2 regions of the Microbacterium schleiferi genome follow, and region 2 is predicted to be linked to the other one. Evidence: predicted binding sites of a transcription regulator. Region 2 holds the regulator's gene; the other holds the start of a gene.
What was found. The regulator HspR, encoded in region 2, represses chaperone genes until heat shock. The targets are predictions, from matches to a motif close to AAGTTGAGTCNNNNNGACTCAACTT.
Positions count from the first base shown of each region.

Region 1: the regulator HspR is predicted to act here: its motif matches at 2,543-2,567, upstream of IT882_RS13900 (Hsp20/alpha crystallin family protein).

Region 1 covers NZ_CP064760.1:2,850,347-2,860,350, forward strand. The annotation lists gene IT882_RS17185 (DUF2207 domain-containing protein) at 1-100, opposite strand, end outside; gene IT882_RS13890 (MarR family winged helix-turn-helix transcriptional regulator) at 144-587, shown strand; gene IT882_RS13895 (DUF2804 domain-containing protein) at 743-1,768, opposite strand; gene IT882_RS13900 (Hsp20/alpha crystallin family protein) at 2,031-2,492, opposite strand; gene IT882_RS13905 (acyl-CoA dehydrogenase family protein) at 2,660-3,835, opposite strand; gene IT882_RS13910 (CaiB/BaiF CoA transferase family protein) at 3,822-5,000, opposite strand; partial or broken gene IT882_RS13915 (formylglycine-generating enzyme family protein) at 5,295-6,106, shown strand; gene IT882_RS13920 (siderophore-interacting protein) at 6,256-7,098, shown strand; tRNA gene IT882_RS13925 (tRNA-Arg) at 7,175-7,247, opposite strand; gene IT882_RS13930 (asparagine synthase) at 7,336-7,956, opposite strand; gene IT882_RS13935 (DUF5684 domain-containing protein) at 8,023-8,400, opposite strand; gene IT882_RS13940 (aldose 1-epimerase family protein) at 8,445-9,407, opposite strand; gene araA (L-arabinose isomerase) at 9,479-10,004, opposite strand, start outside.
Region 2 covers NZ_CP064760.1:3,104,041-3,114,044, reverse strand. The annotation lists gene IT882_RS15100 (hypothetical protein) at 1-597, shown strand, start outside; gene IT882_RS15095 (GNAT family N-acetyltransferase) at 689-1,255, opposite strand; gene dnaK (molecular chaperone DnaK) at 1,432-3,300, shown strand; gene IT882_RS15085 (nucleotide exchange factor GrpE) at 3,312-3,947, shown strand; partial or broken gene IT882_RS15080 (DnaJ C-terminal domain-containing protein) at 3,963-4,954, shown strand; gene IT882_RS15075 (heat shock protein transcriptional repressor HspR) at 4,975-5,439, shown strand; gene IT882_RS15070 (DUF998 domain-containing protein) at 5,471-6,547, shown strand; gene IT882_RS15065 (ion channel protein) at 6,534-7,817, opposite strand; gene IT882_RS15060 (SulP family inorganic anion transporter) at 7,828-9,534, opposite strand; gene IT882_RS15055 (SHOCT domain-containing protein) at 9,661-10,004, shown strand, end outside.

The DNA of each region.
Region 1 (10,004 bases), 250 kb from region 2:
CGAACGAGAAGCTCACCGAGCAGGCGGCGAGCGCGAGAAGGGCTACAGTGACGGCCGCGACAGTGCCCACGGTCCGCCGCACCAGAATCCGGGCTGCCATGAGATCAGCCTAGGGGCGCCGGTGTGGTCGTACTCTGGTGTGCATGACGGACCGGCGACTGGCGATCGATGCCTGGGAGAGCCTGTTCCGCGCGCAGCACGAGGTCCTCAACGAGATCAGCGGCGACTTCGTCGTCGGCGAGCTCACGCAAGCCGAGTACGACGTTCTACTCACCGTCACCCGCGCGCCGGGAATGTCTGCTCGCCTGCGCGATGTCACCGCCAACATGCTGATCAGCCAGCCGAGCGTTTCTCGCCTCGTCGATCGCATGGTCGCCTCGGGACTGTTGACGAAGTGCTCAGACCCCGACGACGGTCGGGGCGCGATCGTTTCCGCGACGGACCAGGGCGCGAGCCTCTTCCGCAAGGTCGCGGCAACCCACGGCCGCTCGATCGCGGAGCGGATGTCGACGCTCAGCGACAGCGAGCTCGAACAGCTTCGCACCCTCACCGCGAAGCTTCGCGGGCCACGCGCGTCAGACTGCTGACGCGCGCATCCGGACTGCGCCGCAATCCGATTCCGTTTCGTCTGCCGGGCTAGACGTGCCGATCGCAGGATGAATCCGGGCTTGTCGGCTCTCTCGTGGGTCCCGGGGCTACCTCATCCTGCAATCGGCCCGGGCAGTCGCATTCTGGGAGCGTTCTACCAACGGTTGTGGACGTGTTCAGCCCACCCTTCGATGCCCTCGAACGCAATCCGCTCGTCTGTCAAGGTCACGAAAGTACCCCACCAGACGCCGAAGCACTGGTCTGTGTGCGCCGAGATGACCCCGAGGTCCGTGCGGGACACGCGATCGTAGAAGGGCGCAAACTGCGCCTCCAGGCCGCCGCCGTGCACTGACCAGGGGAGCAGGAAGTTCGACTGGTCGTACTCCCAGACCAGATCGTCATGGATCTTGTGCATCCGTCCATCGACGAAGAAGGCGTTCTCGGTCGCTCCGGTTCCGTCGGTCCAGCGGCCGCCGACCTGGATGCCGATCACCGCGCCGCCACTCGTTCCGGACCCCGCGCCCCAGTTCCACGTGATGTCGTAGGGCCACCTGCCGCGGCCGTGGTCGAGAACAGCCCATGACGCACCGTCGGGAAGCTCATACGCTTCGCCGTCGACGACGATCGTGCCCCGAGCGGGTCGCGCGACATCCTTGACCGTGTATTGAAAGCGTCGCTCGCTCCAGGGCACCACGACGGCCAACCGTTCATGGCGAGCGGGCATGTCTGCGACGACGTCGATCGTGACGCGCGGGATCGTCACGCGCATCCGTTCACCGTCGCCCTCGTCGACGATGTCGATCTCGAGGTTCTTGGCGCGCGCTGACACCGGACCGCCGCCGAGCGAGGGCGGGAGGACAACACCCCGGGCGGGCAGGAGCGTCACTGATTCGTGAACGGGTTCCTCGGTGCGGCGGTCGAACACCCAGACCTCGTGCACGGCTGCATAGTCCAACGACGACACCGTGATGCCCACGATGTAGCGAGGGGTCATCACGTTCCAGTATTCCCAGCGCTTGTTGCGCCCCCACGACCCGCGACCTCCGATGCCTGCCGTATCCACGAGCGGCTGGCGCGCCCATCCGATCGCGGCGGGATTGAGCCGGCCGCCCGGGAGCGTCAAGGACACGGGAGCGGTGAGCTCGTCACCGTCGCCTTGTTGGGGGAATCTGGTCTGCATCGACACGGCACCTCGGCGTGATGGGGAGCACTGCGAGCCGGCAGCCGCCGGCACAGCACCCTCAGCCTAGATCCAGGACGCGCCCGCGCATGCCGTACCGATTGCAGGCTGAACCAGCCCGGGACGCAGCTGCCGGGGCCCAGAGTGGCGTTGATCCTGCGATCGGCCCAGCAGCGGGGCGGTGACGGGTGCGGGAGCCGGTCGGTGGCGAACAGAACGGCCCCCGACTCGGAAAGAGTCGGGGCCGTTGCACGAAGGAAGGTCAGGCGCTGGCGCCGGCCTCCTGGACCTCGGTGGATGCCTCGTCGACGCGGATCGTCGAGGCTGAGTCGGTCGCGATCTCGATCTTGCGGGGCTGAGCCTTTGGGCTCACCGGAATCGTCACCGTCAGCACGCCGTTCGCGTAGCTCGCAGCAATGCCGTCGGTGTCGATGCCCTGTCCGAGGCTCAACTGGCGCAGGAAGCTGCCGGCCTCGCGCTCACGGGTGATCCACTTGACGCCGTCCTGCGACCGCAGGGTGCGCTCGGCGCGGATGGTCAGCAACTGGCCGTCGACATCCACGTCGACCGAGCCCGGGTCGATGCCAGGCAGGTCAGCGGAGACCACGTAGTGGTTGCCGTCCCGGTAGAGGTCCATCGGCATCTGGCGCGGTCCACGCCGGTTGCCGTCGAAGAGTGCGTTCGCGAATCGCTCCATGTCGCGGAGCGGGTCATAGGTTGCCATCTCGTCTCCTTTGCGAGCGGGGTCGGATGCCGCATCCGACCGAGTTCTGAAAGTTGAGTCACTCTGACTCAACTAGGTTCAGATTAGCACTCTCCCCCATCGAGTGCCAGCTCAGTGGGCGCGCGAAAGCCTCGCTGTCAGCGAACAGCGATCGAGTTCCGGTGCCCTCAGCGGAACGCCGAGATTCCGGTCAGAGCCTGCCCGAGGACGAGCGTGTGCATCTCGACGGTTCCCTCGTAGGTGAGCACCGACTCCAGGTTCGCGGCGTGCCGGATGACGGGGTACTCCAGCGAGATGCCGTTGGCGCCGAGCACGGTGCGCGCGGTGCGGCAGATCTCCAGAGCCTCGCGCACGTTGTTGAGCTTTCCGAGGCTCACCTGATCGGGCGTGAGGATGCCGGCATCCTTCCGTCGCCCCAGGTGCACCGCGAGCAGAAGTCCCTTTTCATACTCCAGCATGCTGTCGACGAGCTTCTGCTGCGTGAGCTGGAAGCCGCCGATCGGACGCCCGAACTGTGTGCGCTCGCGGGCGTAGGCAAGCGCCGCCGTCAGCGCCGACCGCGCCGCGCCGAGCGCTCCCCACACGATCCCGTAGCGCGCCTCGTTCAGGCAGCTGAGCGGACCCTTGAGACCGACGACCTCGGGGAGGACAGCGTCCGCCGGTAGGCGCACACCATCGAGGACGAGCTCAGAGGTGACGGACGCGCGCAGGGACAGCTTGTGATGGATCTGTGGCGCCGAGAATCCGGGGGTATCCGTCGGTACGACGAAGCCTCGGATGCCGTCATCAGTCTGGGCCCACACGATCGCCACGTCCGCGACCGATCCGTTCGTGATCCACATCTTGCGACCCTCGAGGATCCAGTCGGTGCCGTCGCGGCGCGCGCGGGTGCGCATGCTCGCGGGGTCTGATCCGGCATCCGGTTCGGTCAGCCCGAAGCATCCGATGAGCTCTCCCGCCGCCATCCCCGGGAGCCAGCGAGTCTTCTGCTCCTCGCTCCCCCACCGCCAGATCGCGAACATCGCCAGCGACCCCTGCACCGAGACGAGCGAGCGGATGCCGGAGTCGGCGGCTTCGAGTTCGAGACACGCGAGACCGTACTCGGTCGCCGACATGCCGGCACACCCGTATCCCTCCAGGTGCATACCCAACACGCCGAGCTGTCCGAGATCCTTCGCGAGGCCGCGGAGATCATCGATCTCACCGCGCTCGAACCAGTCGGCGACGTAGGGCGTCACCCGCCGTTCCACGAGGTCGCGCACGGCGTCGCGGGTCGCGCGCTCGTCATCGGTCAGCAGCGCATCGACATCGGCGATATCAATGAGGGCGTCAAGGGATGCCATGGGTCTCTCCTTCAGGGTCGCCGGCGGCGATGTCGGCGTCGAGCCAGCGGCGGATCTCCTCGCCGTGCTCATCGAGGTGTGGTGGACGCCGGTACTCGGTGATCGGGGTCCGCGACAACCGCAGAGGCGATCTCGTCTGCGCCGTGCCACCGTCGACCTCCACCACCGGCGAAAGCCCGAGACGCTCGGCGAGCGCAAAGCCGTCAGCCACGGTGCCGATCGTCCCGGCCGGCACTCCGGCATCCATGAGGCGATCGGCCCACGCGGATGCAGAGTCCGCCTGAAGACGCCGCTCCAGCTCGTCGATGAGCGCATCGCGGTGCGCGACCCGCTGTCCGTTCGTTGCGAACCGGGGATCCGCACTGAGCCCTGGCGCCCCGAGCACCGCGCACAGCCGCGCGAACTGCGCGTCGTTTCCCACGGCGAGCGCGAGCGCACCCTCCCCGGTCTTCACCGTCTCGTACGGCGCGATCGACGGATGCCGATTGCCCAGCGACCGCGGAGTACTGCCGGTCGCGTGCAGAGCAGACGCCTGATTGACCAGTGCCGCCTGCAGGCTCGTGAGAAGCGCGATCTCGACCCGCTGACCCCTGCCACTGCGGCCGCGCTCGTAGAGAGCGGCGAGCACGGCGGTTGCGAGGTCTTTGGCGGCGAGGACATCGACGATCGCGACGCCGACCTTGGCGGGCTCACCCACCGGACCAGTGATGTCCATGAGGCCGCCTTGAGCCTGGATGAGAAAGTCGTAGCCCGGCAGGCGCGCTCCTGGGCCCCCGCCGAAGCCGGTGACGGAGGCGTAGATCAGCCCGGGGTTCGCGGGCTGCAGACTCTCATAGTCCAGCCCGAAGCGGGTGAGGGTGCCGGGGAGGAAGTTCTCGATCAGGACGTCCGCGCGCGCCGCGAGCTGTTGCGCCCGACGAAGGTCGGCAGGGTCGTCGAGATCGAAAGCGACCGATCGCTTCCCGCGATTGGCCGACTCGAAATACGAGGTCGAGTTCTCGGTCCAGGGCGGTCCCCACCGGCGAGTGTCGTCGCCCAAACCCGCTCGCTCGACCTTGATGACATCGGCGCCGAGATCGGCAAGTGTCGACGCCGCCAGGGGGCCGGCGAGCACACGACTGAAGTCGGCGACGATCACGCCGTCCAGAGGCATCGGGTCATGCATCCGGCTCTCGCTCTCCGCACTGAGGATGCCTCAACCCTAGCGAGCGGGACGCAGGCTCTGAGGTACCGGATTGCACCGGGGATCTGGCGAGGCCGGCAGTAGCCTGGACCCGTGGATGACACGCAGGCAGCGTCTGAACCTTCGGCGGGATGCGGCTCGCACTGCACCTGCGGAGCACCCGGGAGGTCACAGTTTCTCTCGCTGGGCCAGACGCAGCTGCCTACGCCGCACGCCGCCCCTGCTGCGGGCCGTCACCGGATCGCCCAGGCGGCCATTCCCGCCGGCACCTTCACGATGGGCGACTCGTCGAGCGACGCCAATCGGGGCGACGGCGAGACCCCGCAACACGAGGTGTCGATCAGCGCGTTCGAGATCGATACGACGAGCGTCACCAACGATGACTTCGCCCGCTTCGTCGACGAGACCGGCTACCTCACCGAAGCCGAGACCTTCGGATTCTCGGCTGTCTTCCATCTGGCGCTCGAGGCGCCCGAAAGCGACATCATGGGACAGCCCGACGCAACACCGTGGTGGTTCGGGGTCCGCGGCGCCGACTGGCGGCATCCGGGAGGCAGGAACTCGACGATCGACGCGCTGGGTGATCACCCCGTGGTCCACGTCTCCTGGAACGACGCGATGGCCTACTGCGCGTGGGCGGGGCGGCGACTGCCGACCGAGGCCGAGTGGGAGTACGCGGCCCGCGGCGGACTCGACAGCAAGAAATATCCGTGGGGAGACGACGAACCGGATGCCGACGGCGCCTGGCGCATCAACATCTGGCAGGGCGAGTTTCCAGGCATCAACACCCTCGAGGACGGCTTTCTCACCACCGCACCCGTGCGCACCTTCGAACCGAACGGCTACGGGCTCTGGCAGCCCGTCGGCAACGTGTGGGAGTGGTGCGCGGACTGGTTCGATCCCGGGTACTACGCCCGCTCGACGGATGCCGACCCTCAGGGCCCCGATCGCGGTAGCTCCCGCATCCTGCGCGGGGGAGCTACCTCTGCCATATCTCGTACTGCAATCGCTACCGCAACGCGGCGCGGTCGCAGAACACTCCGGACTCCTCAATGGGCAATGCGGGCTTCCGTACCGTCGGACTCTGACCGGGCGTCGAGGGAAGCCGTCCCTCTCCTCCGCATGTGACTTAGGTTATCCTTGCCTTACCAAGCCGATCGGGCGTGCCGAGCGGACGCTCGCGACAGCCAAGGAGGATGCCGATGGCCAGTGACGCCACTCCGACGGAGGCCGACCTGTGAGCGAGGTGTCGACCTCGAACCGCGAGCGCCGCAAGCCACCATCCCGTCGGGCTCCGAGGCACAGGCAGCTGATCGCCGCGGAGGTCCGTCGTGTCACGCGCATCAGCCCGACGATGATCGGCGTCACGATCGGCAGTCCGGACTTCGAGGCCTACGACTACATCGGCTGGGACCAGATGTTCCGGTTCTTCTTCCGTCGGCCCGGTCAGGACTCGCTGCGCCTCCCGACCTGGTCGAATGACGGCTGGATGGCTCAGTGGTTCATGATGTCCGCTCAGACCAGACCCCATGTGCGCCTCTACACCGCCCGCGCCTTCCGTCCCGACCTGCACGAACTCGACATCGAATTCGTCGCGCACGGGGACTCCTCCCCCGCATCCGGGTGGGCATCCCGTGTGAAACCGGGTGAACCGGTCGGCATCCTCGACGAAGGGATCACCTACCAGCCGCCGTCCTCGGAGGGGTGGCAGCTACTCGTCGGCGATGAGAGCGCGCTGCCCGCTATTCTCGCCATCATCGATCGGGCCCCGGCTGATCTGCGCGCGCGGGTGTTCCTCGAGGTGCCGCACGCGGAGGATGTCCGCGAGGTTCCCCGCCCCGAGGGTGTCAGCATTCACTGGCTGCCGCGAGAAGACAACGAGGCGATCCCCGGGCAGCTCGCGCTGCGGACGATCACCACCGCGAGCCTCCCCGCCACGAACCCCTCGTATTCTTACGTGGCCGGCGAGAGCGGCCTCGCCACGGGGGCTCGACGCTTTCTGGTCAACGAGCTCGGCGTACCGAAAGCAGACGTCACTTTCCAGGGGTACTGGCGACACGGGAAAGCCAGCCCCGGGTAGAAGACACCGGAACACGAAACACGAAAGTCCCCGAGCCTGATGGCCCGGGGACTTTCGTTACTGTCTCAACACAGTGTGCGCCTGGAGGGACTCGAACCCCCAACCTTCTGATCCGTAGTCAGATGCTCTATCCATTGAGCTACAGGCGCATGGTCAGCGCGTTTCCGCGAGCAAACCAGCGTCCAGATTACCCCACGAACACCCGAGACAGCGAATCGTCGCGCACCTCGGAGCGGCTCACGTATCGGTGGGGTTCTCGCCGTCCGACGAGCGGCTCACCTCGTCGACATCGACGATCTGCGCCGTCGCCGCTGGCGTGCTCAGTCGCCGCTGGTGCGAAGCAAGCCGCGGAAGGTCGATCAGGCGGATCGACTGCATTCGCGCCCCGCGCATCGTCGCGTAGTCGGGGTCGAGGTCGGGTCGCATCCCCTCGACGATGAGGCGCCGTTCGAGGTTCGCCTCGACATCACCCCACGCGGCATCGCGCGCCTGCTCGATCAGGTGCTCGAGACCTGCCTCGTCGGTTGCGCGCTCGCGGAGTTCTTTCGCGACTCCGGTGTACTGGCGCGCTCGGCGGCGCAGATTCCGTGAGTCACGGCCCCGGTAGTCGTGGGTGCCACTCGGGTCGGACTGCTTTCCCCACGCCCGACGCCAATCGGCTCGGGCGCGGTCGGCCGCAGCCGACTGTTCGTCGGCGAGCGCTTCGAGCGTCTGCCGCGCAAACGGCTTCAAGGCATCGAACGAGAAGGCGCTGTCGTTGCGGATCGCGTCGACGAGGATCCGGTTGCGGATGCTCAGACGTGCCGCGGCGATAGCGATGATGACGCCCTCGGCGACAGCATCGGCCGTCCTGCCCATCCGCCACCTCCTCGATAGAGGGTATCGGGCGGTGGCGTGAGCGGGACGCGCGCGGCGGCCTGAGGATCAGGCGGTCTTCGCGTACCGGGCGTCGCCGAAGCCGAGGATGAGGTAGCCGATGAAGGGCAGGAGAAACAGCAGGAAGAACGAGAAGGCCCCGCCCTTCCCGAAGTTCGCCCCCACCTTGACGGCGACGATGATGGCGAGGATCAGGTTGGCGATCGGAACGAAATACAGAAGACCGAGCCATGCGGAGTACCCCGCGACCTTCACGAGGATGAACATGTTCACGATCGGAATGATCGCCAGGATGCCGGGCCATCCCGCTTTCGTGAAGACGCGCCACAGGGCGACGACGACGATGACATAGATCACCAGGCCGATGATCGAGGACGTCCAGACGGACGAAAGGCTGGCCTGGTCGGTGATGGAGGTCGTAAGCATGGCCACAGCCTAGAGCGAAACCACTCCGCGCTTCCAGCTAACTCTCAGGAAAGTGCGGAGATCCGCCACGACGCCTTGTGAGAATCGCCGGGCGCGATCACCCCGAGTCCCGTGTCGAACGGGTAGCTGTCGTCGTTGAAGGCATCCGGGGCACACGTCATCGGTTCCACGGCCAAGCCCGCGCGGTGACCGGGAGCTCCCGGACCTGCTGGCTGGTCGGCCGTGTGAATCTGGACCCACGGGCAGCGCGAATCCCAGGTGATCGCCGCGCCGACACCCTGCGCATCGGCCACCCGCGTCGTCACGAGCCCGTCGCGGTCGCGGACCAGGTCGGTGTAGGCGTGGTCGATCATGACGGTGCCGATGGTGCGGGATTCGCGGAAGTCGAAGCGTTCGGCATCCGCGGTGACCGGCTGGAGTCCGACGGGTGAGAGCCGATCGGGGGTGACGGTGAGCACCTGCGCGGCGGGAAGCGTGAACGTCCAGTCATCGAGCGCGCCGGGTGCGACAAGGTACGGATGCGGTCCCGTGCCCCACGGCGCGAAATCGCGACTCAGGTTGGTCGCCTTCACCCGCTGGGTCAGCCCGTCCGCGCCGAGCGCGAAAGTCGTCTCCACACGGATGCGCCAGGGGTACCCCTGCTGCGGCTGGATCGTGGCGCCGAGCGTCACCCAGCTCTCGGCCGTCTCGACCGGGGCGAAGTCCAGCCAGGACGCGAGTCCGTGCAGGGCCTGACCTCGGCCCGGTTCTGTCAGGGCCACGTCGTACTGCCGTCCGCGGAACGTGTAGCGGCCGTCAACGATCCGATTGGGCCAGGGCGCGAGGGTCGCGCCGCGAAAGAACGGGCGCACGATGTCGGCCTCGAACGGCACGACCAGGTCGCGGCCGCGATACCGCAGGCTGCGAAGCGTCGCACCCACGCTTGCGATCGTCGCTTCGTAGTCACCCGCCGTGATGGTGTGCTGCACACCAGAGGCAGGGATGACGGACGCAGACTCATCGTTCATACCGCCAGTCTGCCTGACCTCCAGTGCCACCGCCGCCGAGGAGTCGCGGTCGTTCACAGACCCCGCGCCGTTCACAGGCCTTGGGCGAGGCGGTAGTACGCCTGGTTCCAGCGAACCTCTTTCTGGAACCCGCGCACCGTGGTGTCTTCGTCGATGACGAGAAGCTCGGTTTCGGCGAGTTCGGCGAAGTCGCGGAAGACCTCGATGCCCACGGCCGTCGACATCACGGTGTGGTGCGCGGCGCCCGCCGTCAGCCAGCACGCCGCCGATGTCGCGAAGTCCGGAGCGGGCTTCCACACCGCTCGTCCCACGGGAAGGTTCGGCAGGTCGGGAGCGGAGACGTTCTCGACGACGTTGGCGACGAGGCGGAACCTGTCGCGCATGTCGCTCATCGCCACGACGACGGCAGAGCCGGGGTCGGCGGTGAAGACCAGGCGTACCGGGTCGTCCTTGCCGCCTATGCCGAGCGGGTGGATCTCGAGGCTGGCCTTCTGGCTCGAGAGGGTCGGCGCGACTTCGAGCATGTGGGCGCCGAGGATCTTCTCGTCGCCGGGCACGAGGTCGTAGGTGTAGTCCTCCATGAGGCTCGCGCCGCCG
Region 2 (10,004 bases):
GACGAGCCCCGCGATGATGGCCGATCGGGGAGCGCGCACGATGGCCTCGAGGCCGCCCCCGAGGGTGGTTCGTCGATGCAGCGGCGGTATGACCGGCTCTTCAACACCGGTGGGCACCGTGCGGTCGGCGCCTATCTTCGAGAGCGGATCTACGCCACCTTCACGGGCTTGGCGATCGTGCTCGTGGTTGCCGGTTCCGATCATGAGGACGCCGACCACGCACTGCTCGCGCTGTTGTTCGGCGTGCTCGGTATCACGATCGCGGGGCTGGTGTCAGACATGGTCTCGCACCTCGCGGTGGAAGGTGAGTTTCCCCACGGCGCAGACTGGGTCGTGCTCATACGTGTCGCGGGCGGCGGCCTATCGACGGTTGTCGTGCCGGGCGGTCTGATGCTGCTCGGCTGGCTCGAGATCATCGACCTGTCCACGGCGATAAGCGCCGCCGCGATCGTCTACATCGCCACCCTCGGCCTGATCGGCTGGCTCGCCGTGCGTCGCTCGCACGCACGGTGGTGGGAGCGGGCAGTCGCTCTCGGCATCCTGATCGGACTCGGGTTTCTCGTGATCGCGCTGCAGACCCTCGCCAAGCTCGTGTGAGCTGCCTTCGCGCTCCAACTCCTGCAAAAGGGAGGGCAGTCACGGCGCGTAGCCCGCGTCGCTGCAATTTGCAGGAGTTGGAGCGCGCAGCTTACGCGCGTGCCCGTCGATAGTCCTGCTCGAGGATCGCGAAGATGGCGGTGTCGACCCACTCGCCCTTGAGCCAGAGGTTCTCGCGTAAGTGGGCCTCCTGACGCATGCCGAGCCGCTGGCACACGGCCGCAGAGGCGTCATTGCGCGGATCGAGCTCCGCGGTCACGCGATGCATGCCGAGGTCGTCGAACGCGAGGCGGAGGAACATCGCAGCGGCTTCGGTCGCGTACCCCTTGCCCCGCTCGGATGCCGACAGCAGCCACCCGATCTCGGCAGTGCGGTCGTCGGTGCTGGCCAGGCGGAAGTAGAGCGTCCCGACAAGCCGACCATCGGCATCGCGGATGGCCGGCTGTACGTAATCGCCGGCCTTCTCGAGGCTGTCGCGGGCGCCGTCGCGAGCGATGGCGTCCGCGACCTGCTCCCGCGACCGAGCCTCGTACATCATGTAGCGCACGATCGACGCGTCTCCCTGGATGGTGCTCAGCGCATCGAGGTCATCGGCGCGCAGCAGATCCAGGGTCACGCGTTCGCCGAGCAGCGGGGCGAAGCGCCAGGGAAGGTTCACGCGATCATTATCGTTCCTGCAAACTTGATATGACTCGACTCAGGTTCAGTTGACAGGCGTTGAGGGGATCGCTACGCTTGAGCCATCGCGACTCAACCTCGTGCGTAGCCGCTCGGGAAGCCGCGAGTCGACTTTTCAACCGGAACATCGCTTCCACGCAAAACAAGGAGAATCAGATGCCACGTGCAGTGGGAATCGACCTCGGAACCACCAACTCCGTCGTCAGCGTCCTCGAGGGCGGCGAGCCCAAGGTCATCGCCAACGCCGAGGGCTTCCGTACCACCCCCTCGGTGGTTGCCTTCACGAAGGATGGCGAGGTGCTCGTCGGCGAGACCGCGAAGCGCCAGGCCGTCACCAACGTCGACCGCACCGTCTCGTCGGTCAAGCGCCACATGGGCACCGACTGGACCTTCGATGTCGACGGCAAGAAGTACACGCCGCAGGAGATCTCGGCCCGTATCCTCGCCAAGCTCAAGCACGACGCCGAGCAGTACCTCGGCGACTCGGTGACGGATGCCGTCATCACCGTTCCCGCGTACTTCAACGACGCCGAGCGTCAGGCCACGAAGGAAGCCGGCGAGATCGCAGGCCTCAACGTCCTGCGCATCATCAATGAGCCGACCGCTGCCGCGCTGGCCTATGGCCTCGACCGCGGCAAGGAGGATGAGCTCATCCTCGTCTTCGACCTCGGTGGTGGAACCTTCGATGTCTCCCTGCTCGAGGTGGGCAAGGACGATGACTTCTCGACGATCCAGGTGCGCTCGACCGCCGGTGACAACCGCCTCGGTGGCGACGACTGGGACCAGCGCGTCGTCGACTACCTGATCAAGCAGTTCAAGGACACGACAGGTGTGGATGTCTCGGGCGACAAGATCGCCCTGCAGCGTCTCAAGGAGGCTGCGGAACAGGCCAAGAAGGAGCTGTCGAGCTCGGCATCGACGAGCGTGAACCTGCCCTACCTGTCGCTGACCGAGAACGGCCCGGTGTCGCTGTCCGAGACGATCACCCGCGCGAAGTTCGAGGACCTCACCAAGGACCTGCTCGACCGCACCAAGAAGCCGTTCGAGGACGTCATCCGCGAAGCCGGCATCAAGGTTGACGACATCGACCATGTCGTGCTCGTCGGCGGATCGACCCGTATGCCCGCCGTGGGCGACCTGGTCAAGAAGGAGACCGGCGGCAAGGAGCCCAACAAGGGCGTCAACCCGGATGAGGTCGTCGCCGTCGGCGCCGCCCTGCAGGCCGGCGTCCTCAAGGGCGAGCGCAAGGATGTGCTGCTGATCGATGTCACCCCGCTGAGCCTCGGTATCGAGACCAAGGGCGGCATCATGACCAAGCTCATCGAGCGCAACACGGCGATCCCGACCAAGCGCAGCGAGACCTTCACGACCGCCGACGACAACCAGCCGTCGGTCGCGATCCAGGTCTTCCAGGGCGAGCGCGAGTTCACGCGCGACAACAAGCCGCTGGGCACGTTCGAGCTCACCGGTATCGCTCCGGCGCCGCGCGGCATCCCGCAGGTCGAGGTGACCTTCGACATCGACGCGAACGGCATCGTGCACGTGTCCGCCAAGGACAAGGGCACGGGCAAGGAGCAGTCGATGACGATCACCGGTGGCTCGTCGCTGCCGAAGGACGACATCGAGCGCATGGTTCGCGAGGCCGAGGAGCACGCCGCGGAAGACAAGAAGCGTCGTGAGTCCGCCGAGACCCGCAACCAGGCAGAGACCCTCTCGTACTCGATCGAGAAGCTCATCAAGGACAACGAGGACAAGCTGCCCGACGACGTCAAGACCTCGGTGCAGGCCGATGTCGATGCGCTCAAGACGGCGCTGGCCGGCGACGATGACGACGCGGTGAAGACCGCGTTCGACAAGCTGAACCAGAGCCAGTCGCAGCTGGGTGAAGCCATCTACCAGGCAGGGCAAGCCGCGGGCGAGAACCCCGACCCGGCCGCCAGCGAGCCGGGCTCGGGCGACGTGCCCAACCCCGACGAGGATGTCATCGACGCCGAGGTCGTCGAGGACGAAGACGACAAGAAGTAAGCGAAGAAATCATGGCACGCAAGGACGACGAAGAGCCCACCCCTTCGGAGAAGGACTCCGGAGTCGGACCTGATGGCGCTGCTGACGATGCGGCAACGCCGGGACCGGAGGACACCTCCGCCGGTCCCGGCGGCGCCGGCGCTGAGCAGGACGACCTCACGGTCGACGACATCCTCGGCGCCGCGCAGTCGGCGGATGCCGCAGCCGCGGAGGATGTCGTACTCGCTGACCTGGAGTCGGCGCTGCTGACAGACCTCAAGCGGTTGCAGGCCGAGTACGCGAACTATCGCCGCCGCACGGAGGAACAGCGGGAGATCGAGATCGAGCGCGCCCAGGGCGCGGTCGCGAAGGGGCTTATCCCTGTGCTCGATGACCTCGACCGCGCCGACAAGCACGGGGATCTCGAGGAGGGCACGCCCTTCTCGGCGATCGCGGACAAGATCCGTACCGTCGCCGAGCGGCTCGGTGTCACCTCCTACGGCGAAGCCGGCGAGGTGTTCGACCCGCAGCAGCACGAGGCGATCTTCCAGCAGCCCACCCCCGGGGCTACCGAAACCACGATCCTCGAGGTCGTGGAGGTCGGCTATCGTCTCGGGACGATTGAGCTTCGCCCCGCGAAGGTCGTCGTCGCCGTGCCGGCTGAGTAGCACGGAGGACAATCGATGGCCAGTCAAGACTGGTTCGACAAGGACTTCTACACGGTCCTCGGGGTCTCGAAGGATGTCTCCGCAGCGGACCTGAAGAAGACATACCGCAAACTCGCCCGCCAGTATCACCCCGACTCCAACGCCGGCGACGCCTCGGCCGAAGCCCGGTTCAAGGAGATCAGCGAGGCGTATGCGGTGCTCTCGGATCCTGAGCAGCGCGAGGAGTACGACCAGATCCGCGCTATGGGTTCCGGCGCCCGCTTCACAGCGGGCGGCCAGGGCGCGGGCGGGTTCGAGGACGTCTTCAGCAGGTTCGGACAGAGCCGGGGCGGATACAGCTACGAGAGCGCCGACTTCGACGACATCTTCTCGATGTTCGGTCAAGGGGGCGGAACCTCGTTCGGCTCGGGCAGGTTCGGGCAGCCCTCCGGAGGTTTCCGCGGCTACGGAGGACCGACGCGTGGGGCCGACGTGACCGCCCGCACGACGATCGATTTCGTCACCGCCACCAAGGGCGAGACGATCACGCTGCAATCCGAGGATGGCCACCCGTTCAAGGTGAAGATCCCCGCGGGTGTCGCCGACGGCCAGAAGATCCGGCTGCGTGGTCGCGGCCGTCCCTCCCCGGACGGTGGTGAGAACGGCGATATCGTCGTCCAGGTCTCCGTGCGTCCGCACCCGGTGTTCACGCGCGACGGCCTGAATCTGCGCGTCGTCGTCCCCGTGACCTACACCGAAGCGGTGTTCGGCGCGACGATCGAGGTTCCCACCCTCGGGGGCGACCCGGTCAAGCTGCGGGTCGCCCCCGGCACCCCTCGGGACGGGTCCTGCGCGTCAAGGGCCGCGGTGTGCAGACGCAGAAGGGAACGGGTGATCTCCTCGCCGAAGTGCAGATCGCCGTCCCCACCCATGTCGATGGTGCAGCCCGTGAGGCGCTCGAGAAGTACCGCGAGGTTGAACCGAAAGAGAACCCGCGCGCCGAACTGCTCGCCCGCGCGGCCACCTGACCCGGATCAAGGACACCCGGATGCCTGAACACGAGATCGACGACGAGGCCCCGATCCTGGCGATCGCGGCAGCCGCCGAGCTCGCCGGCATGCATCCGCAGACCCTGCGCCAATACGACCGGCTGGGCCTGGTCGTGCCGGCGCGCACACAGGGCGGGTCGCGCCGGTACTCGTTGCGCCACGTCGACCAGCTTCGCGAGATCGCGCGGCTGTCTGGGGAGGGAATGAGCCTTCCTGGCATCGCCCGCATCCTGGAGCTCGAGAACCGCGTTCGCGAGCTGCACACACGGGTTCGCGACCTCGAAGCGCGGGTCGAAGCCGAGCTGGCGAACCGACCCGGAGCGCGCGTTTTCGCGGCGGGACCGGGCGGGTCGGTCATCACCCTTCGGCACGGACGCCGGGTCCGCCGCGCTACGGAGATCGTGCTGTGGCGCCCCCGTCATGCCCTGCCACCGGCATCCGACACCACCGAGGACGACGACTGATCCGCTGACGGCGCTGCGCTACTCTCATGCCGTGACCGAGACCACACCGGCTCCCGCCGACACCCGCCGCGCTCACCGACTCGTCGCTGCCGAGAGTTCGGGACCCGCCGAGGAGCGAACGCTCGAGTCCCTGGGCCTGGGCGTCGGGACGGTCGCCTTCGTTGTCATCGTGCTCGTTGCGCTCGCCGTCTTCCGCTTCGAGGGCGCTCCGATCTCGGGCCCGGGCTCGCTTGGCGAGTTCTCGGCCATTGCCTCTGCTGTTGCCGGAATCCTCGCCTTCGCCGTCGGGCGCTACGTCATGCACCGCCGTGAGGGAGGACCGACTCCGAGGGTCCTGGACTATCTCGACGTCGCCGCGCTCGCCTTTGCCCACGGGATCATCGCGCTGCTTTCGTGGACCCTGCTCGCTGTCATCCTCGAGGACGCCTTCATCGGTGCCGAAGTCTTCGCCCTGCCGTTGCTGGCGCTCTCGGGCACAGCGGCGGCGATGACCGCCTACATCGTCTTCTACTCGGCGACGCACATGGACCTGCCGTTGCTCGCGGTCGTCCTGGCCGTGTTCCTCGCGGAGGGGGTGCTGGCAGCGATGCTCACCGCGAGCGACCCCTACTGGTGGAAAGACAACCTGTCCGCGCTCGGGATGACGAACGATGTGTCGGCGATGACGTTCAACCTGACCCTCATCGTCGCGGGATTCATCGTCACGACCCTCGCGCGCTACACCACCCGAGGAATCCCCACCTCACACGCCCACGGCATCCGGTGGGTTCGCCTGTGCCTCATCCTCGTCGGCGTCTTTCTCGCGTGCGTCGGGCTGTTCCCCGTCAACGACTTCTTCTGGGTGCACACCGGCTTCGCCTCCGGGATGGCTGTCGTGTTCGGGGTTCTCGTCATCCGGTTGCCTGCCTGGATCCCCGGGATCGCGCGGCCCTTCGTCGCGCTTGGCTGGCTGTTCATCGCGGTCATCGTCGTACTCGCGGTGTTCTTCGCGGTCCAGTACTACACCCTCACTGCCGTCGAACTCGTGGCAGGCATCCTGGTCTTCTCGTGGATCATCCTGTTCATCCGCAACGCGGCCGCGCTGGAGACCGACGTCAGGACGTCGTGACCGCAGCCGGCTGGTGATCCTCAATGATCATCTCCGGTGCCCGCGCGACCACGAGCCAGGTCGGCAAGATCGCGACGCACATGATCGGGAGGATGCCGATATCGCCGACCATCGCGACGGCGACGAACAGCGCGATCCAGCCATCGCGCGCGATCGCGAGGGTGAAGCCGAGGACGCCGCCGGCCAGCGCCAGTCCGAAGGGGATCGAGGGGACGAGGGCGTGTGCGACCATCCCGAAGGCGACGCCGAGGAAGATGGCGGGAAAGACCCGGCCGCCGCGGAAGCCGAAGGATGCCGCAACGACGAGCGCCGCAAGTTTGATTCCGACGATGGCCAGGAGGGTCGCCCACCCGATCGAGCCGTTGAGGGCGACCAGTTGAGCGCTTTGCTCAAGCCCCTTGAAGAGCGTGAGCGGACCCCCGAGCGCCCCGAGGCCACCGAGAATCAGACCACCAGCGAGGCTCAGGAGGAGCGGATTCGGCATCCGCCGACGCAGGAACGGATGCAGGGCCTTGAACGCGATGATCCCGACCAGGGCGACAGCGGCGCCGACAGCGGCGATCACGGAGGCCGAGACAAGATCGATCGCCCGGGGGTCGGTGTAGGGAGCGATGCTGCCGATCGCGCCCAGTCCGCCGCCCAGAACGAGTGCCGTGACCGTTCCAGTGGCAGCGGAGACGAGGGGTAGGAACAGCTTGTCCCACAGCGCACCGCCGCCAGAGGCGAGGGCGCCGGTGAACACGAGCGCCGCAGCGACGGGCGTGCCGAACAGGGCGCCGATCGTGCCGGCGGCGGTGAGGATGACGACGAGTTGCACCGGAATCGCGGGCCACAGGCGGGTGACGATCCACACCGCCAGGGCCGTGTTGATCGCAATGATCGGGCTCTCGGGTCCGAGGCTCACGCCACCGATGAGGGTCAGGAGGACGGCGACCACGATGCTCGGGACGACGCGCGCCGGCTGCGGCGGTGCGATGAGCTCGACTGTCGCAGAGTCCTGCCCGCCGTGACCGGGCATCTTCCACACGACCACGCCGACCAGGAAACCGGTGAGCGCGAGGACGCCGAAGATCCACCACGGTGAATCGCCGCTCGCGCCGACCGACGCCGGCAGCGCATCCCACACCCAGTACGCGCCCACGTGCGCGACCTCGTCGAGCGCCCACAGCATGACACCTGACAGGATGCCGATGAGAGCGGCGGGAATCGACAGTGCAATGAGCGTGCGAGAACTGCTCGCGAAGGCCCACGGGTTCGGAGGGGAATCCATGACGCTCACCCTAGGGGGAGGTCTCGCCCGCGGGCGACGACGCGTCCGGGGTGGTCGCGCTCGGCCCCTCCGACGGGCCCGCGGCCGAGAGGGAGTCAGCGGCCTCGCGATTGGTCGCGAACACGAGCTCACCCGCGATGATCCCGAGCCGGCCCAGACGCGGCAGGAGGTGCTCTCTCGGTCGGCTGAAGGCGAGGCGGATGCCGCGCTCGGTCAACCAGCCCCGTAGACCCGTCAGCGCCTCGGCAGCCGTCACATCGGCATCCGTGACCGACTCGAGGTCGATCACCACGTGGTGCACGGGAGCATCGGCGGCCTCGACGCTTGCCTTGACCGCGCCGACGAAGCTTGCCGCGTTCGCGAAGAACAGCGGCGCCGAGAGCCGAAGGATCAGCACGCCGGGAGCTGTCAGTGTGCCCGGCCCGGCAGTCTCCAGGATCGCCCCGCCGTCCTCACCCGCGGCGAGGACGTCCACCGGGGCCGCGGCTGCGCGCCGCGTCACAGTGATGAGGGCAAGCACGAACGCCACGGCGATCCCGGCGATCGTGCCGACCAGGAGCGTGACGGCGAAGCAGACGGCGGCGACGACGAACTCGCCGCGCTCGACGCGCCAGAGCCTGGTCAGCTCACGAATCCCCAGCAGCGGCAGGATGGCGACGGCGACGACCGCGCCGATAGCAGGAGAGGGGATCAGCGCGAGGGCAGAAGTGCCGAACAGCAGCAACAGGAGAGTGCCGGCCGCCGTGACGATCGACGGTAGCTGCGATCGGGCTCCGGCTTGCTCCATCGCGGCGCTGCGCGAGGTCGACGAACCGATGGCGAAGCTCCCGCTCGCGCCCGCCGCGATGTTCGTGAGACCGAAGGCGAGGAGATCGCGATTGGGCTCTGTGCGATACCGGTGCCGCTCACCGTACGAGCGCGACAGCAGCAGGCCTTCGGCGACGGTGACCAGTGTGAGGGCGAGCGCCGACGGGACCAGAGCGATCCAGGTTCCCCAGTCCAGGATCGGCCACGTCACGCTGGGCATGCCGCCGGTCACCTCCCCGAGCACATCGACCCCGGCCTGGTCGGCGCCGGTGATCGCGACGACGGCTGTCGACACCACGATCACGACGAGCGCCCAGGGGGCGACGCGGACCCAGCGCCTGCCCACCAGCAGGATCATCAGGGAGCCCACCGAGATGCACAGGGCCCAGACGTTTGTCTGGGGAAGCCCCGTGGCCAGCTGCCCGAGCTTTTCGAGGAACTCTGACCCGGATTCGATCGGAACCCCCAGCATCTTCGCGATCTGTGAGACCAGGATGTCGAGGGCAAGCCCCGCGACGAAGCCGACGAGGATCGGCGCCGAGAGGAAGTTCGCGAGGAACCCGAGCCGGAAGACCGCCATCACGACGAAGGCGATACCCGAGATGATTGCCTGCGCCATCGCCATGACCAGGTACTGATCGGAGCCGGCGACCGCCAGCCCTCCGACCGACGACGCCACCAGAGCCGCAGCCGCGGCATCCGGGGACGCGACGACGTGACGCGATGAGGTGACTGCGACGAAGATGATCGTCGGCACTATCAGCGCGTAGAGTCCGGCGGTCGGCGGCAGCCCCGCGATCTGGGCGTACCCGATGTTCAGCGGCACGGCGATCGCGAGCAGGGTCACTCCCGCGAGGAGGTCTCGGCCGACGGAGCGGGCGGTGAGGCCGGCGAGGGGTCTGATGGTCACGTCGCGAGAGTTTATGAGCGGGCGCCCCTGCGCGATTCACCCGAGAAGGGTGATGTGTCCCCCGCCCGCCGGCCCGAAGGTTGTTCGGGCGCGATCGTCGCGCCGACCATGGAAGGACCCCACCCGATGAACTTTTGGGAATTCATCATCTGGATGCTGTGGGCGTACGTGTTCGTCGCCTATCTGTTCCTGCTCTTCTCGATCCTCGCCGACCTCGTACGCGACCAGAATCTGGGCGGCTGGGCCAAGGCTGTCTGGATCATCTTCCTCATCTTCGTGCCCATCCTCACTGCGCTGATCTATCTGATCGCCCGCGGGAAGGGGATGGCTCAGCGAGGCATCGCGCAGGCCGAGGCTGCGCGGCGGGAGACCGACGACTACATCCGGGCAACGGCCGGCACGAGCACGACCGACGAGATCGCCAAGGCCGCGCAGCTGCGCGAGGCCGGCACGATCACGGCGGAAGAGTT